2 regions of the Ectobacillus sp. JY-23 genome follow, and region 2 is predicted to be linked to the other one. Evidence: riboswitches for the same ligand, from Rfam matches in the RefSeq annotation. Region 2 holds a riboswitch; the other holds the start of a gene.
What was found. Region 2 has a riboswitch for S-adenosylmethionine ahead of MUG87_RS10475 (methionine ABC transporter ATP-binding protein). Riboswitches for the same ligand answer to the same signal wherever they lie in the genome.
Positions count from the first base shown of each region.

Region 1: linked by a shared signal. The riboswitch ahead of MUG87_RS15475 (O-methyltransferase) and the one ahead of MUG87_RS10475 (methionine ABC transporter ATP-binding protein) in region 2 are both predicted to bind S-adenosylmethionine.

Region 1 is NZ_CP095462.1:3,049,476-3,059,738, forward strand. It holds gene MUG87_RS15460 (GerAB/ArcD/ProY family transporter) at 1-921, opposite strand, end outside; gene MUG87_RS15465 (Ger(x)C family spore germination protein) at 935-2,140, opposite strand; gene MUG87_RS15470 (spore germination protein) at 2,142-3,662, opposite strand; SAM riboswitch class I at 3,877-3,981, shown strand; gene MUG87_RS15475 (O-methyltransferase) at 4,228-4,806, shown strand; gene MUG87_RS15480 (alpha/beta hydrolase) at 4,896-5,606, shown strand; gene MUG87_RS15485 (amidohydrolase) at 5,769-7,013, shown strand; gene MUG87_RS15490 (sensor histidine kinase) at 7,025-8,479, shown strand; gene MUG87_RS15495 (response regulator transcription factor) at 8,476-9,168, shown strand; gene MUG87_RS15500 (DmpA family aminopeptidase) at 9,356-10,263, shown strand, end outside.
Region 2 is NZ_CP095462.1:2,002,715-2,012,977, reverse strand. It holds gene MUG87_RS10515 (PTS sugar transporter subunit IIC) at 1-984, shown strand, start outside; gene MUG87_RS10510 (PTS lactose/cellobiose transporter subunit IIA) at 997-1,317, shown strand; gene MUG87_RS10505 (M4 family metallopeptidase) at 1,347-2,984, opposite strand; gene MUG87_RS10500 (arsenate reductase family protein) at 3,354-3,710, shown strand; gene gcvH (glycine cleavage system protein GcvH) at 3,769-4,152, shown strand; gene MUG87_RS10490 (toprim domain-containing protein) at 4,514-4,855, shown strand; gene MUG87_RS10485 (thioredoxin family protein) at 4,867-5,166, shown strand; gene MUG87_RS10480 (hypothetical protein) at 5,278-5,604, shown strand; SAM riboswitch class I at 5,782-5,891, shown strand; gene MUG87_RS10475 (methionine ABC transporter ATP-binding protein) at 6,033-7,058, shown strand; gene MUG87_RS10470 (methionine ABC transporter permease) at 7,051-7,716, shown strand; gene metQ (methionine ABC transporter substrate-binding lipoprotein MetQ) at 7,791-8,594, shown strand; gene sufC (Fe-S cluster assembly ATPase SufC) at 8,898-9,680, shown strand; gene sufD (Fe-S cluster assembly protein SufD) at 9,696-10,263, shown strand, end outside.

The DNA.
Region 1 (10,263 bases), 1.0 Mb from region 2:
GACAAGTTGTTTTTCTTCCTTAATACCAAACAACTGTGAAGCTCCTCTTGTGGCGGCATATAGGAAAACAATAATTTTAGAAAAGCCCAAAACAACCATAATGATAACAACAAAGGCATCTAGTCTTTCTAAGAAATCCCCAATTTTAATGAGAGAAACTGTTAAAAGAATCGGGAATGTAGCATGTGAGACTGCCTCTACTCCGATAGTAGCCAAGTGAAAAAGCATTTCAACCATTAATATACATCCGCTTATCACTACGGCGCCTATACTGATTTTGGTCACGTGTTTAGGTTCTTTTAAAAAGGGAAACAGCATTGTAAATGCAATCATTTCGCCAAAAGGAAAGGTTACTACGCCTGGAAATATTGTTTTTAATATAGGTTTCCAGCCTTCTGCCAGTACGGGCTTTATATAGTCAGGATGTACTGTGCCAGATACAAGCTGCAGAATAGTTAAAAGAGCAAAGGGAACAAGAATAAGCCAAATCATAACCATGGACATACGTCCAATCACTTCGAAGCCAAGGCTGGCTATATAAGCAACTGCCAGCATCATGCAGGTATTTAGAATAAAGGGAGACGTATACGGATATGCCGCTACAATTAAAAGTGAACCAAAATCTCGTAAAACGCGTGAACAAATGTATAAAAAGTATGCGATATAAAAAAGACCTACAATCTGTCCTAGTCGCTTCCCAAGCAGCTTCTGCAGATATTGTATAAGTGATAAGTTTGGGGCGTACTTATACAGTGAAATGTAGATAAGTAATGGAAGGATGGCCACTGCGGTTCCAATCAAGATGGCAATCCAAGCGTCTTGTTTAGCACTCTTTCCCACATCAAGGAGGACTGCGCTTCCCAGTTCAAATAAGATAATGATATAAAACATTTCAATTGTATACACGTGGTGTTTTTGCATAGTGTCCTCCTTGCTAACGGACTGTCGGGAAATGGTCTTGAATCATGCCGGAACGTCTAAGAGTGGTATGTACCGTAACGTGAAGCTTAGCTTTAGCAAATTGCTCTTCCCACTGTTTTTCATATGTGTTCCAAACCCGTGGGCTATTGCGATATAAAAATTCTCCAAAGCCGAAAATATCGCTCTTCTCTTGTTGGACAAGGCGCACTGCATGTTCAATTTCACGCTTTACTTCTTTACTCATCTTTGTTTCAATTTGCTTAATTACATCAGGATTGGTAATCGCAACATCTTCACAATCTACTGCTTCAATTTCGGCATCTTGGTATACGGAAACGTGTAGAATCGGGGTCCCTTGTTGAAAGCTTACCTTCTTTTTACTTTTGGCAAATAAGATTTCAGAACTAATGTACTTGTTTTTAGCGCATGCAGCTGAGACAATCGTATGTTTTAACTGATTACCTATATATAGGACAGCTTTTGCATCAGTGCCGTCAAGCCAGCGAACTAAACGCCCTTGCTTATTAAGAATACCTACGCCACTGAGTACAGAAGACACAGGGTGTGTTTGTTCTACATAGCTCGCTTGTGATTTTTTCTTGGTATCACCTTTGACAGTTACACCGCTGATAATTGCTTCTTTTCCTGGTGTGACAGTGTTCATTACGAGCTCGTTTAAAAGAACGTTGGGATTTTCTCCTAGTACCTGTCCCGTATTTTTTAGTTTTCCAATGATAGATTGAGTAGGAATTTTATTTAAAACAGTCAGAGTATCTAAAACAGTGCTGGCAGTCGTATCTCTTGCGATTACAACTGGAATATTAGTACGAAGACTTTGATCACGCTCGAGGGTGTCCAGTGCTTCAGCTAGACCACGGCGGGCCATTTCCTCTCCAAACACAATTAAAGCAGTATGGGCATAAAAATTTTGTCTCGAGATACTTTTAGAAGCATTGCGAGCCGCTGAGACAATTGTTTTTCCAAAGCCGCTTTGATTTAGGATTTGCAAGCCGCTGTTACCACCAGAGCCTCCTTGTGTGCCGGCGGCTTGACTCGGGTCCACAATTTGAAAGGTAACTTTATACTGATGTTCGTTTACTATATCGATTCCCATTCCAATTACAACAGCCATTTCATTTAATTCTGCTTGACTTCCGCACCCTGCTTGATAGATCAGCATACAAATAAGAGCTATATAGCCCATAATTCGTTTCAGCATGTTACGATTCTCCTTTTTGCGGTGATCGGACTGTTTGTTTAGGGGTTGAATTTGTCTTGATATCAAAAACTCTTGCCCAAAAACTTTTCTGACTAGATCTTTGCGCACCTTGCACACCGGGAAGCTTGGTACTAACAAACAGTTCTCCAAAGGAGTAGAGACTACATGTATGAGCTAAAAGGACAAGAAACCCGAGCAAGATTCCGTAAAAGCCTAGTAAGAATGCTGCTATCATAAGAACGAAGCGAAGAATCCTGGCAGTAGCAGCCAAATTATAGCTAGGCAGTGTAAAGCTCGAGATGGCTGTGATGGAGACCACTATAATCATCGCAGTCGATACGATTCCTGCTTGTACCGCCGCTTGTCCTAATACAATCGCTCCAACGATAGAAACAGTTGGGCCAATGATACGAGGCATGCGTATGCCAGCTTCTCTAAGAAGCTCAAACAGCAGCTCCATCAAAAAAGCCTCTATAATGGCTGGAAATGGAATACCTTCCCGCTGTGCATATAGACTGATTAAAAGGTGTGTTGGAAGCATGGATTGATGATGTGTAATTAAAGAGATATAGATGGAAGGTGCAAGCAAAGCAACCAAAAAGGATACAAACCGCAGTCCTCGTATAAAATAGCCAATCTGTTTTCTTTCGTAATAATCCTCTGGTGATTGGAAGAATTGAAAAAAGGAGACAGGTGCAATTAAAACGAATGGTGTTCCATCCACAAATACAGCGACCCGCCCTTGTGAGATGTCGCTTGCTACTACATCAGGTCGCTCTGTGTGATAAACGGTTGGGAATACGGTGTGTGTATTATTTTCAATCAGCCTTTCAATATCACCTGACTCTAAAACCATATCCAGATTACTTGTTTGCAGCTTGTTTTGCACTTTCATCAGCACTTCTTCATCAACAATGCCTTCTACGTACATAATTTCTACGCTTGTCTGTGAAAGTGTTCCAATCTCCATGGCTTCAACCCTCAGTTTAGGATTTTTAATTTTTCTGCGCACTAGAGCTGTGTTTGTTCTAATACTCTCTACGAAGCCTTCCTTTGGTCCTCGAATTGTTGTTTGTGTTGATGGTTCGGTAATAGAGCGGCGTTCGCCTCCGCGCGTGCTCGCGATGATTGCTATGTGACATCCATCAATAAATACCGCGGTGTCACCCTCCAAAATGGCTCGAAATACTTCCTTCCATCTAGAAGTAAGATTCAGTCCGCTTGTGGTTACTAAATTATTTTGCAGACAAGACGCTATTCCGTCTGTTGTCATTCGTTCGTTTGTGTCCCATAGCTCTATTAAAGGTTGAATAACAGATTTTGATACCAGCTTTTCATCAGAAAGCCCTTCAATTCGTACAAGAGTAGCGGAAGAGAGATGTTTTTTTCCTAGTGTTATATGTCGTATAGATAGGTCTGTGCTGTCGCCGAAATCCTGTTGAATGCGAGCTGTATTTTGGACTAAAGAGATGAAAATTTCGTCTTTATGTTCTTCTTGTTGCATCACATGATGATTTTTCATAGAAACGTACTCACCTTAATTTTTTGGCTGTTAACAATCGTATCTCCTATTTTAAGGATGTTTATTCTTCATACTCTATTTGGAGCAAAGAAAATGAAAATCTGATAGAAATACGAATAGGCATACATAGAGTGTTAGGCGATTCTAATTCGACGCGTATATAATTACATTGACTTTTCGTATATATTTACTTAGAATTTTAAAAAGACGTAATTTCTTATCTAGAGAGGTGGAGGGACTGGCCCTTTGAAGCCTCGGCAACGGATTCCTTTGGAATACCGTGCCAATTCCAGCAAGCTGCGCGCTTGGAAGATGAGAAAGGACGAAGATGCTTTTGTGAGGTAAAAGTATGTTCAGCTCCTTTCTTGGTGTAGGAAAGGGGCTTTTTTATGTATAGGCTGTGTTAAAGCCCAATGTTAATCATTTGCACTTGTTGATTGGAGTGAAAGGGATGAGACTCCCTGACCGCTCGCTGAAAGCGAACCCCCGTAACGGAAAGCAACAACAAACCATTAACCGAGCCTATGTATAAAAAATCAAAAGCCCTACATAAAAGGAGGATGAAATGAAACAGATAGAGCAGCAAGCACCGTCTGCATATTTACAGATTATAAAAGAATCAAAGAAGATTGGTTTTAATCAATTTTGTGACTATAAAACAGGCTTTTTCTTAAAAGGATTAGCCGCAGCGAAACAAAGTGGCAGATTTTTAGAACTGGGAACAGGAACAGGGGCATCGGCTTCTTGGATTTTAGAAGGTATGGATGAAACCAGCACATTGATAACTGTTGATATTGATCCTGCTGTTCACGCCGTAGCAAAACAAATGCTGGGACATGATACACGTATTACATTTCATTGCGAAGAGGGAAGTGCATTTATTCAAACGATGACCGAAACGTTCGACTTTATCTTTGCGGATACATGGCCAGGAAAATTCGACTTGCTGGATAAAACACTAGAGCAGCTGAATGTTGGTGGATTTTATGTCATTCATGACGTATTACCGCATGAAAAATTGCCGGAAGAGTACCGTATTAAAGCGCCAACGTTAGTGCAAGCATTGCGAAATAGAAAAGATATGACTATAACTGAGATGGACTGGTCTACAGGCGTATTACTAGCAATTAAAACAGCAGAATAAATATAAGAGGAGATTCTAAACATCAGCGTATTGCTCCTTAAAAAAAGTGATAGATTAAGTAAAAAGTGAAAACTGTGAGGAATCTTACGATGAAAAAATGGATGAAAATAATTCTATTATCTTTCATAGCGCTATTGGTATTTATAACCGCATGCTTTTTGATTTGGGCGCAAGCTGCTTATAAGCCCACAAAAGAGGCTCTTTCTCTTGTGCAAAACAAAGAAGATGGAGCTATGGTATTTGGCAATCCAAATGCTGAAACAGGTATTATCTTTTACCAAGGTGCAAAAGTAGAGGCGGAGGCATACAGCTATATTGGATACGAGCTACAAAAGAAAGGCTACTTCACTGTTATACCGCAGTTGCCATTGCGTTTTGCCATTTTTGATGTCAATAAGGCAGACGAAATCATCAAGAGCTACCCACAGGTAAGAAGGTGGTATATAGCGGGTCATTCTTTAGGGGGAGCGATGGGTGCTAGGTACGCTTATGAAAATAAAGATAAAGTCGCTGGGATCATGTTTCTGGCTGCTTATCCAGCAGATGACCTTTCCAACACGTCTATTCCAATTCTGTCCGTTTATGGTGAAAGAGATGGAGTGGCTACGCTGTCACAAATGAAAGAGAAAGAACAGCTTCTTTCCAAAAACACTACTCTACATATGATTAAGGGTGGAAATCATGCTCACTTTGGCATGTATGGTGAGCAAAAGGGCGATAATAAAAGTACGATTACAGCAAAGCAGCAACAAAAGGAAACCATTGAAGTTATGACAGAATGGTTAAATAGGCAACACTAAGGAGACAACGTATGAGCGTTGTCTTTTTATATGGATTCACAATATGGTGTATTTCTAAAAAGAGTTTCATTTTTAATACTTTTTTAAGAAATGGTTTATAAGTCTTTTAGTTTTATCCGATATGATAAAGGAAGAACAACAACGACCTAGAGGGGGATAGGAATGAATACATTTTGGTTGAAGAATGTCTTACTAGAAACAGGTTATAAATATGAAGATGATGTGGTAACAGAAACAGAGACAGCTCAATTTCATTTATTTATTGAAGATGGAACGATTCAAAATATAATCAGTGCCAATGAAGATTTACCAGCAGAAGCAAGTTATTATGATGCGTGTGGTTTATTAGTGTTGCCTTCGTTTGCTGAAATGCACATTCATCTCAATAAAACTTATTATGGGGGACCCTGGAAAGCCCCAACACCCAATCCAAGCGTTTTTAAAAGAATAGCTGAGGAGCAAAAATTACTTCCTGAGCAGCTGCGTTTTGTTAAGGAAAGAGCGAAGAAAATTTTAAATCAGGAATCCTCTAGTGGGACAACTTTTGTGAGAACACATTGCAATATTGATCATTCTATTGGTTTGCACCACCTTGAGTTAACGATGGAAGTACTAACAGATTACAAGAATAAACTAGACGGGGAAATTGTAGCATTCCCGCAACATGGTTTATTGAGAAATCATGCGGTTTCCTTGATGAAGGAGGCTTTGAGAACCGGTGCAAGCTTAGTCGGCGGATTGGATCCTGCTACTGTAGATGGAGATATTGAAAAATCGTTATTTACGATGATGGATTTGGCAGTAGAATTTAATGTGGATATTGATATGCATCTACATGATGACGGTAGCTTAGGAACGTACACGATGAAGCGCTTAGCGCAACTGACAGAGGAAGCAGGGTGGCACAATCGTGTTACGATTAGTCATGCATTTGGACTAGGAGCAGTTTCTTCAAAAGAAGCTGAGGACTTAGCTGAAACATTTGCAGCGTTAGGTATTCGTATTGCGTCTACTATACCTGTTGATATTCCAGGTGTACCTGTCCCGCTGCTACAGGCTAAAGGTGTTGAGATACAACTTGGTACGGACAGTCTCACAGATCATTGGGATCCATTCGGTACCGGCGATATGTTAGATAAAGCCAATATTCTGGCACAACGCTTTAGGTGGATTGACGAGAAATCATTGGGACAGGCGTTACCATTCATTACAAAAGGAAAGTGTTCGCTTGATTGCAATGGAAAGCAACAATGGCCAAGGATTGGTGATAGGGCGGATTTTATATTAATAAAAGCTTCTTCCGCAGCAGAGGTTATTGCTCGTAAGCCGAACAAACGAATTGTTTTTTACAAAGGGCAATCTGTAGCAGGAGAATTACCTCCAGTAAAAATGGAAAGACAAAACTAAGGATGAAATGCATGTCAATTAAAACAAAATTTTTACTATCCTATATCGTAGTGATATGTATATCCATTATTTTAATGTTCGCTGCAGGCTTTTTAATATTGTTTACAATTACAGGAGATGCAAAATCGGTAAAATATTTCTATAAAAACTCTCATATTAATAAACCGCTAAGTGCGGCTGAGGAAAGCGCATATTTGGATTTGAAATTTTTAGCGAAGCATACACCGAATGAGCTATTAGACATGAAACATGTTGAGAATAGACCTAGTGTTGAAGTTGTGATTCGAAAGGGTCATAACGTCACATATGCATCATCACCATTAAACCGAAATGCAGTTTCAAAAGCGTTACCCGATTTTGAAGAAGGTAACATTCGTATACGAGATACGATGCAAGTGAATGATACCTTTTACACATACGTAAAATTTGATTTTTTCTTTCCTGATAACGAAGAAGGAAGTATATTTGTGCTTCGTAAGATTAGCTCATATACAGAGCTTGTCCGAAATCTATTTCCCATTCTATTTGGCTTACTGTTGCTGTTTTTAATTGTGACGCTGGGAGCGGTCAATTATATCGTTTCGAGGAGCATTATTAGACCGTTACTCATCTTAAAGAGAGGCACTGAACGCATTTGGGAAGGTGATTTAAACTTCAAGCTATATGGGAATTCTCAAGATGAAGTTGGGCAGCTTACACAATCCTTTGAGGAAATGAGAAAAAAGTTAAAAGAATCCATCGAACTGCAGCTGCAGTACGAGGAAAGTAGAAAAGAGCTGCTCTCTAATATTTCACATGATTTAAAAACTCCAATTACATCCATTATTGGTTATGTAGAAGGCATTCGTGATGGCATAGCAAATACGAAAGAGAAAATGGATAAATATTTAACTACAATTTATACAAAAGCTAAGGATTTGGATGCTCTAATTGAAGAATTATTTTTATTTTCAAAGCTTGATCTACAAAGGATACCATTTGTATTTGAGAAGGTGAATATCTCTCAGTATGTGCAGGATTATGCAGAAGAGCTGCAATTAGATTTGCAAGAACAAGGAATAGAGGTTATCGTAAAACACTCATGTTCCACTCCTATTGATGTAGAACTAGATCGTGAAAAAATCAAACGTGTATTCTCTAACTTAGTGCATAATAGCGTGAAGTATATGGAAAAGGAGCAGAAGCAAATTCAGATTTCTTTACATGAAGATTTAGATGCTGTTACCGTGCAAGTGTCAGATAATGGACCGGGTATTCATTCTGCAGAACTACCGTATATCTTTGAACGTTTTTACCGAGTAGAGCAATCAAGAAGCAAGCAAACAGGCGGAAGTGGTCTCGGCCTGGCGATTGCAAAACAAATTGTACAGGGGCATGGTGGTACAATCTGGGCTAATAGTGAAGAGGGAAAAGGATTGGATGTATTCTTTACTTTACCGAAAGCAAAGAGGGAGGATACAGTATGAAGCATATTTTAATTATTGAAGACGAAGAAAGTATCGCAGAATTACAAAAGGATTACCTTGAAATCAATGGATATCAGGTAGATGTAGAACTATCAGGTGAAACCGGGATGCAGCGCGCTTTGCAAGGAGGATACGATTTAATTATTTTGGATATTATGCTGCCTCAAATCAATGGGTTTGAAGTCTGTAAAAAAATAAGATCTGCTGTTGATATACCCATTTTGCTAGTATCGGCAAAGAAAGAAGAAATTGACAAAATACGTGGTCTTGGTTTAGGAGCGGATGACTATATTACTAAACCATTTAGTCCGAGTGAGCTTGTCGCAAGGGTAAAAGCGCATCTCGCTCGATATGAACGATTAGCCGGAAGCGGCTCTGTCCAGCAAAGCAATTCTATATATGTGCATGGCATTACAATCGATAAAGCGGCACGACGTGTCTATATTCACAATGAAGAAGTTCCGTTTACTACAAAAGAATTTGAATTACTTACATTTTTTGTTCTACATCCTAATCAGGTTTTAAGTAAAACACAGCTGTTTGAAAGTATTTGGGGCTATGATTCAGCCGGAGATGTGTCTACAGTTACGGTACATATCCGGAAATTACGTGAGAAAATAGAACGCGATCCCGCACACCCGCAGTACATAGAAACCCTATGGGGAGCAGGGTATCGGTTTAATATATAGGTTGTGTTACAGTCTTTGGAATTTTCAACATAAACTGTTCTTGGATTGTACAACAAAAACTATGATAAAAAAGCAGATTTCTTTTATCGAAATTCTGCTTTTTAGCAGTTATATGGCAAAACTTTTTATAATACCTGTAAAATAACTGTATAGCAGTAAAAAAGTTGCAGTTATGGGGGCGTTTTGTTTGAAGAAAGAGAGAATAAGAGAGTATGGCATTAAAATTGGGCGGCTACAGCCAGGCTCTCGCAATGCGATTACTGATGTAGAGGGTATCACAGTAGGACATGTTACGTTAAGTGAGGGAGATATGCAAACAGGGGTAACAGCTATTGTCCCTCATCAAGGTAACATATTTCGAGAAAAGCTTGTCGCTTCTAGTCATGTGATTAACGGTGTTGGAAAAACGCTCGGAACGATTCAGATTGAGGAACTGGGTACGCTCGAAACACCTATCGTGTTAACCAATACGTTAAGTGTTGGCATCGCGGCAGATGCTCTGATTGAATATATGCTAGATGACACGCCTGAAATTGGCAGAACGACAGGAAGTGTGAATCCTGTCGTCTGTGAATGTAACGACATGCTTTTGAACGATATCCGTGCCGGGTTTGTTACAAAAGAGCATGTGCTACAAGCTCTTCGAAATACTTCAGTAGAGGTTGAAGAAGGAGCAGTCGGGGCTGGGACTGGCATGCTTTGTTATTCATTAAAGGGAGGGATTGGGACGGCTTCTAGAATGATGGAGATGGAGCATGGCACATATACAATGGGGGTACTGATCCTTACTAATTTTGGAATTCTAAGTGATTTACGTGTCGATGGAAAAGCAGTGGGAGAAGAATTGCGCGATGCTATCTTGCACTCTTGGGAAGAAAAAGACAAGGGCTCTGTTATTATAATTGTGGCCACAGATCTGCCCGTATCTGAAAGACAATTAAAGCGCATTATAAAAAGAACAGTGGTTGGTTTATCGCGAACAGGATCAATCATTACAACCGGTAGCGGTGAAGTGGTAATCGGTTTTTCAACCGCTAATACAATTCCGCATCAACAAAAGCAGCTGCGTAAGCTTTCTATTGTTCCTGAGGATGA
Region 2 (10,263 bases):
AAAGTCACATTAACAATTGATGAGAAGCCAGTTTCTGGTGACGCTTGGGGCTTGGTACAATGGTCATACTTAAACTCAACAGCTTTATTTACAGGTATTATAGTTGCTATCATCGCAACAGAGATTTTTGTACGACTAGCAAAAGTGAAATATTTAGTGATTAAATTACCGGACGGTGTTCCTCCAGCAGTATCACGGGCATTCGCTAAGCTGTTACCAGGGATGATGACGATTTTCCTATTTGGTCTGTTCGGTGTACTATTCCGTATCGCAACAAACGGACAATACGTAAACGACTGGTTGAACAAAGTATTGGTTGCACCGCTGACGAATGCAGCTGATTCACTGCCATTTGCGTTGTTGCTTGCCTTTTTGATTCATGGCTTCTGGATGCTTGGTTTACACGGAACCAATATCCTAGGCGGCATTACCACACCATTATTTACGCAGCTAGGTAATAAAAATATTGATTTAGCAGCTCAAGGTGTGAAGGATCTTGATAAATATGCTATCATGGCAGGCCCTTACTTTGATGCATTTGTATTCCTTGGTGGATCAGGAGCGACAATTGGTTTATTGATCGCTTTGTTTATCGCATCTAAAAAACGCAGGCAAATCGTAGCACTTGGAACGCCTCCTGGTTTGTTCCAAATCAATGAACCCGTGATTTTCGGTCTACCAATTGTATTAAACCCTATCTGGCTCATTCCATTTGTAGCGACACCTATGGTATTGACGGTTACATCTTATTTGGCAATTGACTGGGGTCTTGTGCATCCAGTCGTAACAAACATTCCTTGGGTAACACCTCCTATTCTAGGTGGTTACTTAGCAACAGGAGGACATGTGTCGGGAGCGGTAATGGCTGCTATCAATTTAGTAATTTCTGTTGTCATTTACTTACCGTTCGTTATGATGCAAGAGCGCCTTGACGCAAAAAAAGTACAAGAAACGCAAGTGAACGGTACAAACTTTACAGCATAGGAGGATTTGCAGGTGACAGAACTTAATACAACGCAGCAAGCCGCATTTCAACTTATTCTGTATAGCGGCAATGCGAGAAGCTATGCGATGGAAGCAATGCAATTGGCACGCCAGGGTGCATTTACAGAGGCGCGTACCAAGCTTGAAGAAGCGAAAAGAGAGCTCAAAGAAGCGCATCATGCACAAACTTCTTTGATTCAAGCTGAGGCGAGGGGAGAAAAAACAGAGCTTTCTGTGCTATTGATTCACGCACAAGATCATCTCATGAATGCCATTACCGTGAAAGAGCTGACAGAAGAGATTATTTATTTGCATGAGAAAATGGAGAAATAAAAACAGGCCGGTTTCGGCCTGTTTTTGTGCTATTGAATACCAACGGCATCAAAGGCTTGTTTCACAGAAGAGACTTCTGCTGAGCTTGCGCCATACAAATCAGCTGCCGCTTGCACAACAGAAGCGCGCGCTTGGCTGAAGTTTGTAGATGACGTGAAGTATGCGGTGTTGGCGCGATAGAAAATTGCACCCATCTTTTCACGACCAATGCCTGATACCCTCACACTATAATGTGTGCCACCTTCTGCTAGCAGGTAAGCAGCTTTATTGATAATACCGCTATTGATATGGACACCGCCATTATCTTGTGTGCCCGTATAACGCTTAGAGTAGTGATCAGGATCTCCGTACTTCGCCGGGTTGCTCATAGAGCGTAAAGCGTCTCCTTGTGTTTTTGGTGTGTATACATCCTCGCCGATTTCATAATCTGGATTATTGTTATCGTAATACTCTACGAGCGTTCCGAAAATATCAGATAGTGCTTCGTTCAAGGCACCTGACTCGTTTTGATAGATTAGGTTGGATGACTTTTCTGTTACAGCATGCGTCAATTCGTGCGCGATAACATCAAGTGCGCCGGAAAGTGGAATGAACGTTGTCCCATCACCATCGCCATACACCATACGTTGTCCATCCCAAAAAGCATTGTTGTAATTTCTTCCATAATGAACAGTAGAGAGTAAAGCAGCTCCTTTGTTATCATAAGAGTTGCGATTGAAGACACTTTTATAGTAATCATACACTTTACCAGCGTAATAATGCGCATCTACTGCTGCCCGGTCATAGGTGGCATTTAGGATTGCATCGGCGTCGGTCCATAACGTACCTGGGAGGCGTGTTCGGTTTTTGGCATCGTATGTGAATACACCTTGCCCTCTTGTGTTATCTTGCAGATAGTAAGAGGAACCGGACTGTGTCATATTTAAAGTTCTTGTGATGCCAAGCAAGCTGGTTCCTGTTCCTGTTACGTTTGTACCTGTAACGTGGTGAATCTTATTGAATTTGTTTAATATCTTTCCAGTACTTGCGTCTACAAAGTAGTCATAATTACCAGGCTCTGGATGTAAAAAATGCAGGTTAACATGATATGCATATACAGCCTCTTCGCCATTTGTATATATAACAAGTGCTGCTGTCGGTTTGCTTTCGTATTCGGGCTTTAGCCCAAGGTCTTTTTCGGCCGTAGCAATTGCCTTAGTAGGGCTAACTCCTTTGCTTGTTAGTTTTAACGTTTCTTTCTGATGAAGATTACCAGCAACTGTTCCGGCTACCACCGTGAGTACACCTTTGCTGTTTACGTGCGCGACTTGTGTTGAGCCCCAAACGGGCAAGCCGTTAAACATTTGTTGTAGGTAAAGAATTGTTGTATTTGTTTGATCGGTCTCGGAGCGAATGATTTTGAAGGAGTTCTCTGCGGAATCACTGATATTGTAATTAGCTTTTTTCTGGTTGAAGTAATCCATAATAATGCGTTCCGGCTTTTTTGTGGAAGGAGATGAAAGTTGTCCGGATACAAACTCAGGTGAACCAACTGCTTCATTGAACTTTTTAACAGACAATACATTCGGTGCGAGATAGGATGGGGAATTTGCAGCACTGACACCGGAACCTAGCGCACTTAAGGCCAGTCCCATTGTTAAGGTGAAGCACAAATGTTTCTTTTTCATTGAAATGCCCCCTTTAATATGTAATATCTAGCACACACATCGTATAACGAGAGAGAACAAATGAACATAAAAAGAATTCTTGTGTTTTTTACAAATACTGATATATTTGAGGGGGAAGAAAGTGACAAGTAATCAAAGCTTGTATCTTTTTAAAAGAATGTAACGAAAATCATCGAAAAAAAACAAGAATCATAATAATGTGTTTTTTTTATGTTGGTTTTCACAGTTATAGCTATTAGCTGTATGGAAAATATAATTTTTGCAGGATACATGAAGAGTGTGACGAATGTATATAAAGTTTGGATGTAGGATATGAAAAATGTATAGCTCTGTGTTAAAATAGGGCATAAAGAAGAAATGGGTGAAGAGATGACAGTAACATTTTATACATATCCCAAATGCGGAACATGTCAAAAAGCAAAGAAATGGTTGGATGAAAAGGGTGTTGCGTATGAAGTAATTCATCTGGTAGAGAATCCACCAACGAAAGAAACACTTGCGATGCTGTACGCAACAAGCGGCTTAGAGCTGAAGAAGTTTTTCAATACAAGCGGTATGAAATATCGCGAGCTTGGACTAAAGGACCGTTTAAAGGATATGAGCGAAGATGAGATGCTCGCTCTTTTGGCTTCTGACGGTATGCTAATTAAGCGACCGATTGTGTCTAATGGTGAAAAAGTAACTGTTGGCTTTAACGAAGAGCAATTCGAGAAAATGTGGTTATAAGGGAGAAATACCGATTTGGTATTTACATAATAATAACACTCACATGGAGGGGACTTACATGAGCATTCCTAAAGAATTACGCTATTCAGAAGAACACGAGTGGGTTAAAGTTGAAGACGGTAAGGTAATTGTTGGTATTACTGATTTTGCACAACACGAGCTTGGCGATATTGTATTCGTAGAGCTTCCAGAAGTTGGGGCGGAAGTAAAAGTAAACGAGCCGTTCGGCAGCGTTGAATCAGTTAAAACGGTATCTGAGCTGTATGCACCTGTAAGCGGCAAAGTAGTACAGGTAAACGATGCGCTTGGAGATAGTCCTGAGCTTGTAAATGAATCACCGTATGGAGACGCTTGGATGATCGTGCTAGAAGTATCCGACATGAGTGAAGTAGAAAGCTTGATGAATGCAGAGCAATACGAAGAAATGACAAACCAAGGCTAACGCCTACAGGCCCTACCGCATCGCGGTAAGGGCCTTTTTAAACTGACCGGAATAAGCATGAAACTGACCGGAATAAGCATGAAACTGACCGGAATAAGCATGAAACTGACCGGAATAAGCATGAAACTGACCGGAATAAGCATGAAACTGACCGGAATAAGCATGAAACTGACCGGAATAAGCACAACTTGCATAAAGAATGCCTATTTTTCGCACAAAAAGTGGATATTTGTTTTTATATGAAAGCGGGAAAGCTACAGAAAAGTGTCGCATTCCACAACAGACAGGAAACAAGACGAAAGTACAGAATATACTATATACTAAAGTTGTATCATAGTCCAAATGAGTCAGGTGATGCCGAGTGATAGAAGTGGAAAAAGTGATAATTGTGGAAGGGAAATCAGATAAGAAAAAGATTGCGACACTTATTAAAGAGCCTGTAGAAATTGTGTGCACCAACGGCACCATCAGTTTGTCTAAGCTAGATGATATGATTGAACAGTTTTTTGATAAAGAAGTGTACGTCCTTGTCGATGCCGATGAAGCCGGGGAAAAGCTTCGCAAGCAATTTAAACGTGAATTTCCACATGCGGAGCATCTGTATATTGACCGCTCGTATCGTGAGGTGGCGACAGCGCCTGTGCAGCATCTTGCCAGTGTTCTGTTAGGAGCGGACATTGATATTTACACCGAGTATTTGTAAGGATGGATAGCATGATAGAGTGGACGGAACAAGAAGCAATGAAACGGGCAAACGAGCCGAGTAAGACAGTGTTATATGCGCATACGCCGCTTTGCGGAACATGTCAGCTTGCGAAAAAAATGCTGACGGTTGTGGAAGCGGCTTTGCCTAGTTTAGAAATTGGCATGGTAGATCTCAATTATGCGCCAGTTTTGGCGCGTACATACGAAATCGAAAGCGTACCTTGCTTATTGGTGCTACATGAAGGAAAAGTGTACAAGCAAATTTATGCGTTTCGCTCAGTGGATTATTTATATCATGAGCTAAAATGACAGCTCGACATATTTCTTGGGAAATACAAGGGAATTTGTCGAGTGGTTAGACAAGGAACAAGCTGCACGAATAGGGAATAAGTATTAAAAAATCGTGCGGGAGTGATTCGAGTGAAGGAGCGATTGTTGTCATTTATTGAATATGTCAATGCACAGGATTATGTAGGACCTTTGTTACCGATTCAGGAAATTAAGGTGCGTGTTGATATGGGAAACGAAGCTTGTACGTTGCATATTTCTAAGACAGGGCTGCATATTTCAGAAGCATCCGATGTGAGAGATTGTCTCCAATTTGTACATGAAGATGATTTACGATCGCTTACAACGGGTATGCGTCTGCAGATGCTCGTAAGAATGAAAGGAGCAAGGTATCAAGGGGCATATCGTACATTATTACTGCTTGAATCACTCTTTTATCTGTATCGTCCCGCAGCATAAAATCCGGCCGTAGCGCCGGATTTTTCTATATATATTGCTAATAATTAGTAAAAATAAAAAAATCAGAAAAAATAACTATTTTCCTATTGACAATATAATCAGACATTGATAGAATTCAAAACATGTTATGAAACAATATTATTTTCATACAATAAATCGGATGACTATGTCCGATTTCTCTTATCAAGAGAGGTGGAGGGACTGAGCCCTGTGAAGCCCGGCAACCGTCAACAATCGTGTTGAAATGGTGCCAATTCCTGCAAAGCGTATGCTTTGAGAGATGAGAGAAAGGCTTATTGACGAATGCTCAAAACCTTTCTGCTCACGCGCGGAAAGGTTTTTTTCATGTAAACAGGTCACCAAAAGCCAGCTGTAAGCAGGACGTTTCGGGGCAGATTATAGACGTATAAAGAAAATGGGGTGAAGACATGATCGTACTTGAACAGGTACAAAAAATATATCGTGCCAAGCATGGCAATGTAACAGCTGTGCAGGATGCGAGTTTTACGATTAAAAGCGGTGAAATCTTCGGAATTATTGGGTACAGTGGTGCCGGTAAGAGTTCCTTAATTCGTATGCTGAATCAGCTTGAGAAGCCAACAGCAGGACGCATTTCAATTGGCAATCGTGTGATTTCTGCAATTACAGGAAAAGAGTTGCGCGAGGCGCGTCAGGAAATTGGAATGATTTTTCAGCACTTTAACCTATTATGGTCTCGCACCGTTCGTGAAAACATTGCATTTCCATTAGAAATTGCAGGTGTTGCTAAAGAGGAGCGTCAAAAGCGTGTTGATGAACTTATTCGTCTTGTTGGTCTAGAAGGTAGAGAGAATGCCTATCCGTCACAATTGAGCGGCGGACAAAAGCAACGAGTGGGAATTGCACGCGCTCTTGCCAATAACCCAAAAGTATTGCTTTGCGATGAAGCAACTTCGGCACTAGATCCGGAAACAACAGATCAAATTCTGGATTTGCTTTTGGACATTAATAAACGTTTAGGACTAACCATTGTTTTAATCACGCATGAGATGCACGTTATCCAAAAGATTTGCGGTCGCGTCGCAGTGATGGAACAGGGACGTATTGTTGAGATGGGCGAAGTTCTTGAAGTGTTCCGCAATCCACAGCAAGAAATCACCAAGCGCTTTGTCAAGCAAGTAACAGATGTTGCCGATACGACAGAAGCAATTGAGCATCTAACAGAGAAGCATCCTGGCGGCCGGATTGTTCGTCTGAAGTTTACAGGGGAGTCGATCGAGCAGCCATTCTTGTATGAGATGATTCGCAACAATAATTTAGAAGTGAACATTTTGCAAGGGAAAATCTCACAAATGTCAAACGGCTCCTACGGCAATTTAGTTGTACAACTGAATGGTGCGCAGGAGGAGATTGATAAGGCAATTGCCTTCATGAAGGAAAGACGTGTAGATATGGAGGTAATTACAAATGGATAAGTTATTTCCAAATGTAGATTGGGCGGAAATGGCCCTTGCTTCTTGGGAAACGTTATATATGACAATCATAGCGGCTGTGGCAACCTTTATTCTCGGCCTTGTGCTAGGTCTGCTGCTGTTTATGACGGGCAAGGGAAATCTTTGGGAAAACAAGCCGTTAAACACAATTATCGGTGCGTTTATCAACATTTTTCGTTCCATTCCATTTATTATTTTAATTATTTTGCTGCTGCCATTTACTAAGGTGGTTATTGGCACAATTTTGGGTGCCGATGCTGCGCTCCCTGCTTTAATCATCGGATCTGCACCATTTTATGGTCGCATGGTGGAAATCGCACTTCGTGAGATTGATAAAGGTGTGATTGAGGCATCAAGAGCGATGGGAGCAAGCACAAGCACAATTATCTTTAAAGTATTGATTCCAGAATCTATGCCCGCACTTGTATCTGGTATTACCGTTACAACAATTGCGCTTGTTGGCTATACAGCCATGGCCGGTGTAGTAGGAGCAGGAGGACTTGGCAACTTAGCATATTTAGAAGGCTTTCAGCGTTCGAACAATGATGTGACCCTAGTTGCCACGGTGCTGATTTTGGTTATTGTGTTTATTTTGCAATTCATTGGCGATCGTATTACAGCCCGCCTTGACAAGCGATAGAATACTTTGGTGCTCTGCACCGAAGTTTCTTATAAAAACAAAATTCAAAATTTTTAAAAAGGAGATAAAGAGACATGAAAAAAGTACTATTCACAGCTTTTACTGCTGTATTCGCGTTTTCACTTGCTGCTTGCGGAGGAAAAGAAGATAAACTGGTAATCGGCGCATCTAACGTACCGCATGCGGAAATTTTGGAGAAAGCAAAGCCGATTCTTGAAGAAAAGGGTGTTGATCTTGAAATCAAGAAATTCCAAGACTACATTTTGCCAAACAAAGCACTAGCTGATAAAGAGATTGATGCAAACTACTTCCAGCACATTCCTTACTTAGAGCAACAAATGAAGGAAAAAGGCTACAAATTTGAAGTAGCAGGAAAAATTCACATTGAGCCAATCGGTATTTACTCTAAAAAATATAAAAACTTAAAGGATCTACCTGAGAACGCAGAGGTTATTATGAGCAGCTCTGTTGCCGACCATGGTCGTGCATTGTCTCTACTGCAAGAAGAAGGGTTGATTAAAATCAAAGACGGTGTTGATAAAACAAAAGCAACTGTAAAAGACATCGCAGAAAATAAAAAGAACTTAAAGTTTAAAACAGATGTAGAAGCAGGGTTACTTCCAAAAGTGTATGAAAACAAAGAAGGCGACATTGTTCTTATTAACACAAACTATGCAATTGATGCAGGCTTAAACCCACAAAAAGATGCAATCGCGTTAGAAGGCTCTGAGTCTCCTTATGTAAACATCATCGCAGTACGTGAAGGTGACAAAGACAAAAAAGGTATCAAAGAGCTGGTAGAAGTACTACATTCTAAAGAGATTCAAGATTACATTAAGAAAGAATATAAAGGTGCGGTTGTACCTGTAAGCGAATAATCAAAAAGAGGTGGCATTGTCCGCCTCTTTTTGTCTTTATTGCACGTCTGTTGTAGAAAGTGGCGAATTGTTGCCAAGAGTAGCCGAATTCTCGCCGAAAGTGACTGAATTGATAAAGAAGAAGTTTTCTCTGCTTATAAATAACAACAAATGCAAAAGATAGTAGATGTGAAAAAATTGTTACATTTTAAAGCTGTTTGATATATCATTTTATTTGATATAAAATAAGAATGAGAATAAAATGAGAATGATAAGTTTTCAGGAGAAATTCAAATTTATATAGAGAAAACTGGAGGTATAAGAATGGCTGGTTCTACTTTAGTAATCAAGGACTTACATGTATCCATCGACGACAAAGAGATTTTAAAAGGAGTTAACCTGGAAGTAAAGGGCGGCGAAATCCATGCAATCATGGGACCGAACGGAACAGGTAAATCCACATTATCTTCTGCGATCATGGGTCATCCTAAATATGAAGTAACATCTGGAAGCATCACGCTTGATGGTGAAGATGTATTAGAAATGGAAGTAGATGAGCGCGCGCGCGCAGGTCTGTTCCTAGCAATGCAATATCCAAGCGAAATTAGCGGGGTAACAAATGCGGACTTCCTGCGCTCTGCAATGAATGCACGCCGTGAGGAAGGCGATGAAATTTCTTTAATGAAGTTTATCCGCACGCTTGATAAAAACATGGAATACCTAGAAATGAATCCGGAAATGGCACAGCGTTATTTGAACGAAGGCTTCTCCGGCGGTGAGAAGAAGCGTAACGAAATTTTACAAATGATGATGATTCAACCGAAGATTGCTATTCTTGATGAAATTGATTCCGGTTTGGATATCGATGCGTTGAAAGTTGTTTCTAAAGGTGTAAATGAAATGCGCGGCGAAGAGTTCGGCTGCTTAATCATCACACACTACCAACGCCTGCTTAACTATATCACACCTGACTATGTACACGTAATGATGAATGGTCGTGTTGTGAAATCCGGTGGTCCTGAGTTGGCGCAACGCCTAGAAGCGGAAGGATACGATTGGATTAAAAAAGAATTGGGCATCGAAGACGAAGCAGAGCAAGAAGCGTAAGCGAGGGGGATATAAATGACAATCGGTACACTACCATTCGACCAAGATTACATTCGTCAATTGGCCGGCAATGAAGCGGCATGGTTGACAGAATTCCGCTTACAAGCACTTGCGCAAGCTGAGACGCTGCCAATGCCGACTCCTGACAAAACAAAAATTGACAAGTGGGATTTTGTTGGTACAGGTCGCACGGCGACGCAAGAGCCTGTTCGCTCCCTAGAAGAGCTTCCGGAAAGCATTCAAAAGCTGTTAACGGAAGAAACTAAGAATGTTCTTGTACAGCGCAGCGGTACACGCGCATACACAGAGCTTTCACAAGAAGCACAGGACAAAGGTGTTATTTTTACAGACATCATTACAGCTGCAAGCGAGCATGCAGACCTTTTACAAAAGTACTTGATGAAAGATGGCGTAAAAGTTGACGAGCATCGTCTGACTGCACTTCATGCAGCACTTATCAACGGCGGTGCATTTGTATACGTACCGAAAAACGTTGTATTGGAAACGCCTTTGCAAGCAATCTATGTAATGGACGGCGAAGTGAACGCGTACAACCACGTATTGGTGGTAGGAGATGCAAACA